DNA from 3 places in the Alteromonas fortis genome. Region 2 is predicted to be linked to each of the others. Evidence: predicted binding sites of a transcription regulator. Region 2 holds the regulator's gene; each other region holds the start of a gene.
The links. Region 2 encodes sigma-54, which starts transcription at its own class of promoters, with help from an activator protein. Its sites were predicted from a motif close to GTTGGCACGNNNNTNGNNT; they were not measured.
Positions count from the first base shown of each region.

Region 1: a site for sigma-54 is predicted at 1,161-1,179, ahead of PCAR9_RS11570 (exopolysaccharide biosynthesis protein). Genes of this name have one in related genera too.
Region 3: a site for sigma-54 is predicted at 938-956, ahead of PCAR9_RS18670 (Tll0287-like domain-containing protein). Genes of this name have one in related genera too.

Region 1 covers NZ_LR812090.1:2,665,900-2,668,171, forward strand. The annotation lists gene PCAR9_RS11565 (LysR family transcriptional regulator) at 1-412, shown strand, start outside; gene PCAR9_RS11570 (exopolysaccharide biosynthesis protein) at 421-1,026, opposite strand; gene PCAR9_RS11575 (sigma-54-dependent transcriptional regulator) at 1,513-2,272, shown strand, end outside.
Region 2 covers NZ_LR812090.1:810,918-813,189, reverse strand. The annotation lists gene lptB (LPS export ABC transporter ATP-binding protein) at 1-326, shown strand, start outside; gene PCAR9_RS03615 (RNA polymerase factor sigma-54) at 400-1,881, shown strand; gene hpf (ribosome hibernation promoting factor) at 1,912-2,199, shown strand; gene ptsN (PTS IIA-like nitrogen regulatory protein PtsN) at 2,213-2,272, shown strand, end outside.
Region 3 covers NZ_LR812090.1:4,373,613-4,375,884, reverse strand. The annotation lists gene PCAR9_RS18675 (sigma-54 interaction domain-containing protein) at 1-867, opposite strand, end outside; gene PCAR9_RS18670 (Tll0287-like domain-containing protein) at 1,020-1,640, shown strand; gene PCAR9_RS18665 (cytochrome ubiquinol oxidase subunit I) at 2,006-2,272, shown strand, end outside.

The DNA of each region.
Region 1 (2,272 bases), 1.9 Mb from region 2:
TGCTAAGCACCCTTTACACCAATTAAACAGAACCCTAACCTTAGAAGACCTCAAAACTCATCGTCAGATTGTAGTTCGCGACTCTTCTGCAGAGCGCAAGGCAGATGTGGGTTGGTTAGGTGCAGAGCAACGTTGGACAGTGAGCCACGTGAGAACATCTTTAGATATCATTACTCAGGGATTGGGGTTTGCGTGGCTACCTATAGCAATTATTAAGGAAGAATTAGAAAACGGTACCCTAGTTCCGCTTCCTTTAGATAACAATGCGGCGTTAAGAAAAGCCCTTCTCTATCTTTCTTTTGAAGATGGAGACACCTTAGGCCCGGCGGCGCGGGCATTTATGGGAGAACTGAGATACCAAACAATGAACCTACCTACCTCAGATTTTATGCTTGATTCATGCTCAGTGTAGCTCGCGCATTAGCTAACTACTGTCGGCAAATGCTGAAAGCCTAACACAAATCCAAACAGTGAAATTGTTACACCTATCAAGGCTACTGCCCCGTCGTCAGTAGCCATTCCAACGGCCATAATGAAAACTGCCAAGGCGGGAATAAGACCCATAAAGGGAATAAGCTCTAACGGAACCATTACCAAGCCGCAGCCAACACAATTTAAAGCAATTAAAGAGCGAAACACGGGCTGTTTCATAAAAAAACAACGGGGAACGAGAAAGCGGTCGATACTAGCTGCATAGGGTTTTATTTTTTCGACTATATGGCGTAGTTGATCAGCATCGCAATGTATGTCCATCACTTTTTGAGGTAACCATGGGTGCCTGCTACCGAGTAATATTTGCAATGCAATAAGTAAAATCGTCACACCGGTTAAAGAAGGTACACCAGGAATAGCGCCTATAGGGGTGCAGGCGATAAACGACGGAAGCGCTAGCATTGGGCCAAAGCCCCGCTTTTCCATAACTTCCCAAAAATCTGCAAAATAAAATAAATCTTGACTAGCCCGAGGCTGCATTTTTGTCAGCAGCTCGGTTAAAGTCATTGATCTCTCAGCTGTTTTTGCCCACATTTTCAATTCCTTTGACATAAATTTAGCCGTAGTCCTCTAACTTCAGAGAGCAAATGCGGGCCTACCATAGGCAAATTCTCGGTAAACCTTATCTATTCCTTTCACCAATAATAAAGTTGCTCTACATACAAATTGTGCGAAAAATGTGCCATAGCCAAGCTCACCTACACTTTATAAGGAAATGGGAATACTTTTTGCAGTTATATGTAAATAGGTAACACTCAATGTGTATTTGATAGACCGAGAATCTTCTAGATTAAATCAAAAGAGTAAAATTATAGACGGTCGTTCGTACAGATGAATCACTACAATTAATGTGACTTTATTGAACATTCATTCGGTTTTACCTGAACTAAACAAGTTATTGCTAGGAAAGGAGTAAGTATAGCTAGGTATCTAGTTATTTTTCCTTGCCTTTTATGATACAACTATAACATTGATTTTATTCCATATTTTAAATGGAAAGTAATAGAGAGGGACATCCACGTGCTAACCGTACTTTTAGTTGATGACGATGCCGAGTTTACAGAAGTAGCTTGTACTATTATTGAGTTTTTAGGCCACGACGTCCTAACAGCTGCGACATTAGCTGAAGCCCGCGACTGGCTAGAGAAAGAAACATTCGATCACGTACTGTTAGATTTCATGTTGCCCGATGGTAGCGGCGCTCATCTGTTTAATGAACTTGATGCGCTCCCAAAGCGTCCTCGTGTTACCTTAATCACCGGCCACCCTTCGGTTAAAAGCGTAATCAAAGGCTTGTGTGGCCCTACCGTAGACTACCTTGTCAAGCCAATACAGCGCGAAGAAATCGAGGCTGTGTTAAGTAAAAAGCCAAAAGAAAAAGCACCTAAAGAAGAGACAATTGAAAAACACTTCGATTTGCTTATTGGCGAGTCACCGGTGATGAAGGAGTTATACAAACTCATTTCAAGGGTTAGCAAAACAAGCGCTAACGTCATGCTGTTAGGTGAAAGTGGTGTTGGTAAAGAAGTAGTCGCAGCTGCTATTCACCGAGCCTCAGAAAGTGATGGCCCTTATATCGCCACAAACTGTGGTGCCTTTTCTAAAGAATTGATTGGTAGTGAGTTGTTCGGCCATGAAAAAGGTGCCTTTACCGGTGCTGTGGGCCGTAAAGAGGGTGTTTTCGAGCAGGCAGAAGGAGGCACCCTTTTCTTAGATGAAATCACAGAAATGCCTATCGATATGCAGCCTAACCTTTTGCGTGTGCTCGAAAACAAAGTGG
Region 2 (2,272 bases):
CGGGGATGAGTTTGTCAGGGGGAGAACGGCGTCGCGTAGAGATTGCACGAGCTCTGGCAGCAAAACCACAGTTTATTTTGTTAGACGAACCATTTGCCGGTGTTGATCCAATATCAGTTAATGATATAAAGAAGATAATACAGCATCTGCGAGATAGGGGTATTGGTATCCTTATCACGGACCATAACGTACGCGAAACATTGGATGTTTGCGAAAAAGCGTACATTGTGAGTCATGGCGAGCTTATTGCGCAAGGAACTGCGGAACAGGTTTTAAGTAATCAAAAAGTAAGGGACGTATACCTAGGCGAACAATTCAGGCTATAGTTAGTGTAACCGAATTGTCACTTTTCAGTTTCGCTCTGGTATATTTAATTTAGAGCATTTAAATAAGACGTAGATGAAACCATCTTTACAGCTAAAATTTAGCCAACAACTTACCATGACACCTCAGCTGCAGCAGGCCATTAAGCTGCTGCAGCTTTCTACGCTTGATCTTCAGCAAGAGATTCAAGAAGCGCTCGACTCTAATCCGCTTTTAGAAGTGGAAGAAGGTAACGACGAGCCACAAGTAGAAAAGAACAATGTCGATAGTGACGATAGCGCTGCTGAAGCGACAGCTTCTGCATCAAGCGACACGCTAGAAGCAGGAGATGCACTGGAGAAGAATGACCTTCCCGATGAGCTACCTATCGACAGCACTTGGGATGAGTATTATTCCGCTTCTTCTGCGCCTGCACCTGGTCCATCTAATGATGATGAACAAATCTTTCAAGGTGAAACCACTGAAGACATCCAAGAGCACTTGCTTTGGCAAATGCGCCTCACTCATTTTTCGGATACTGACCGCGCCATTGCTACTGCAATCATCGATTCGATTGACGAATCAGGTTATTTGACCGTTACTCTTGACGATATCTTAGAAGCGGTCAACGATGATGATCTTGAAGAGCCTATCGAAATGGACGAAATAGAATGTGTACTTAAGCGCATTCAAATGTTCGACCCCATTGGTTCAGGTTCTCGTACCCCTCAAGAATGTCTTATGGTGCAATTGCGCCAGTTTTCAGAAGACACGCCGTGGCTTTCTGAAGCGAAGCAGCTTATTGAGGAATATTCAGATTTACTGAGCAGTAAAGACTACCGCACCCTAATGCGTAAGAGCCGATTAAAAGAAGATCAGCTGCGCGAAGCAATGCGTTTACTTCAAACCTTGAATCCTCGCCCAGGTAGTGCTTTAGTTACTAAAGAGCCTGAGTACGTTATTCCTGATGTCTCAGTAACCAAGAAAAATGGCCGTTGGGTGGTTGAGCTGAACCCCGACAGTCTGCCGAAATTAAGCGTAAATCAACAGTACGCAGCAATGAGTCGCCGTGCTAAGAACAGTAGCGATTCACAATTCATCCGCTCACACATGCAAGAGGCCAAGTGGTTCATAAAGAGCCTTGAATCTCGTAACGATACCTTAATGAAGGTCGCAAATTGTATTGTGCAGCAGCAAATGGGCTTTTTTGAGCACGGCCCGGAAATGATGAAACCAATGGTGCTAAATGATGTCGCAGAAATGGTAGATATGCACGAATCGACTATTTCCCGTGTGACAACGCAAAAGTATATGCATACGCCTCGTGGTATCTTCGAATTGAAGTATTTCTTCTCAAGCCACGTAGCAACTGAGTCAGGTGGTGAATGTTCATCTACAGCGATTCGTGCATTGATCAAGAAGTTAGTGGCTGCGGAAAATCCTAGCAAGCCGCTAAGTGATAGCAAGATTGCTTCGTTGTTGGCAGAGCAAGGCATAAAAGTCGCTCGGCGAACAATAGCAAAATATCGGGAATCGTTATCGATCCCACCGTCGAACCAACGCAAAAGCCTTATTTAACTAGGCTTAAATATATAAGGAAGACGAAATATGCAAATCAACCTCACTGGTCATCATGTCGAAATCACCGACTCTTTGCGTAATTATGTCGATACGAAGTTCAGCAAACTTGAACGTCACTTTGATCACATTTCTAATGTGCATGTCATCCTGAACGTTGAAAAATTAAATCAAAAAGCCGAAGCGACTGTTCATTTAAGTGGCGCTGAAGTATTCGCATCCTCAGAAAATACCGACATGTATGCGGCGATTGACAGCATGGTTGATAAACTCGACCGGCAGGTAATCAAGCATAAGGAAAAACTGAAAAAACATTAGTAGTTAATTAAGTATGGATATACAAGCCATCGTAAGTCTGGACCGCACCGAGTGTGCGGTTCAGTGTAATAGT
Region 3 (2,272 bases), 3.6 Mb from region 2:
AAGGCTAATAGGAAAGCCCGCAATTCGGTAATAAAGATCGCGTCTAAACTCGCCTCTTTCTACCATTTTCTTTAAATTCTTATGCGATGCGCAAACCAAGCGGAAGTTAGCTTTCTTGGAGACTACACTACCCACGGGGCGATAGGTTTGGGTTTCAAACAATCTTAGTAATTTAACCTGCATGGCAAGGGGGATATCACCTACTTCATCAAAAAATAGGGTGCCGCCTTCCGCCGCTTCTACTAGCCCTTTTTTGTTTGAAGTAGCGCCAGTGAAGGCACCTTTTTCATAGCCGAATAACTCACTTTCAAGCAAAGAGTCAGACAGTCCAGTGCATTCAATTACGACAAAAGGCTTGTCTGCACGACTACTGCTAGAGTGCAATGCTTGCGAGACCAACTCTTTACCTGTGCCAGTTTCTCCGTGCAGCAATACGGCTATATCTGAATTTGCAGCGCGATTTATTTTATTAAGCATAGTTTTAAATGCTTCAGACTCGCCAATCATTTTGCCTGCTGCAGGGCGATTAGATGCAAATGCAAGCTTATCTAAAATCTCTAAATAACCTAATAAATCGCCATTCCCATCGAATATTGGACGCATCAAAATATCGCAATAACTTTGACCTTCGCTGGTGGAGTGAATATGTACCACGCTCGCCGCTCGTCCAGTCGTCTTACTTTGCTGCATGGGACACTGCTCGCCGCATTGATCACAGGGTTTGTTGTTGCGATGAGATACCTGATAGCAGGTGCTATAGCCTAACTTAATATTAACGGGGTACGTGTCTCTGTAAGGCGCATTAACCGCCTCAATAATATAGTTTTGATTGATGAAAATAGCGGGTTTGTCTATTGCATCTATCATTGCTTGTACAATTGATATGTTCATTGTCAGCGTATTAGTTAATTCTAATTTTATTTCATCAATTTAACATACTGGCACAAAGCTTGTTCAATGTTTGAGATAAATGACTTGGCTTTAGTAGCCATAAACTCAGTTATCAGGAGCGTTACCTTATGAATAAATATGTGGCTTTAATGGCGTTAAGCACGATATTAAGCGCAATGTTAAGCAGCTGTAGTCTCGCTGAAAAACCTCAAATGACTAATATTGATGCGCAAGAAGGCGAGGCTCAAATAAAAATCAAACAGGCTAAAGGGCACGTAAAAGCGCTTGGCGCCGGGCTAAAAACGCGACTTCAACAAGCTATAAGATCTGGTGGTTTAACAGCGGGCGTAGAAGAGTGTCAATTAGCCGCAGGGCCAATTGCTGATAGCCTAAGCAAGAATGGTTGGTCGGTAGGACGTACTTCACTCAAAGTACGTAACCCGGATAATGCACCGGATGGCTGGGAGCGGGAACAGCTAGCGCATTTTTCTGGCCTTTTAGAGAAAAACAAACTAACTAGTGAACCGCTTAAAAGACCCTTAGACGCATATCAGTATGATGATGAAAGCGGTGAATTTCGCTACATGATGGCCATTGAACAAGGTCAACTTTGTATGGCGTGCCATGGCACTAATGTAGCCCCTGCTGTGAAAGACGTTATTGCCAAGCATTACCCTGATGACCAAGCTACGGGGTTTACGGTTGGTGATTTGCGCGGTGCTTTCACGCTTACATATCAACCTGAATAGCGGTGATTTTACAACTTAGTCCCACAGTGTCTCACTCACAAAGTACTTAACATTCTCCTCTCCTTCGTGTCATTTTTGTCTCTTTGTTGACAAAAATGACGCGGTTTTCATATTAGATTCTTGCGATGGATCAAAGTGCTCAACTTTCGACCATGGAATAATCCTCCCGCAGCGTACGAAGATGCCGTTCTGCGACCAAGCTTTGCTTTTAAAGTGAAACCAATTTGGCAAGTGGCACAGACCGTGCTCTAACAAAGCTGATAAAGCTGCCAACGCTGAAATTTCAGTAGATATCCCACTGAATATTAAACGACCCATTTTTATTTCATGCGCTTAGCGCACCTGCTTGAAAAGGGAGATAACCCATGAGCGATACGTTAATAGAACTATCGCGGTGGCAATTTGCATTAACTGCGATGTTCCACTTTATTTTTGTACCCTTAACGTTAGGGCTTAGCTTTTTACTTGCCATTATGGAATCCGTTTACGTAATGACAGGTAAAGAGATATACAAGCAAATGACCCAGTTTTGGGGAAAACTGTTTGGAATTAACTTTGCCATTGGGGTAGCTACTGGCTTAACCATGGAGTTCCAGTTCGGCATGAACTGGTCATATTATTCTCACTACGTG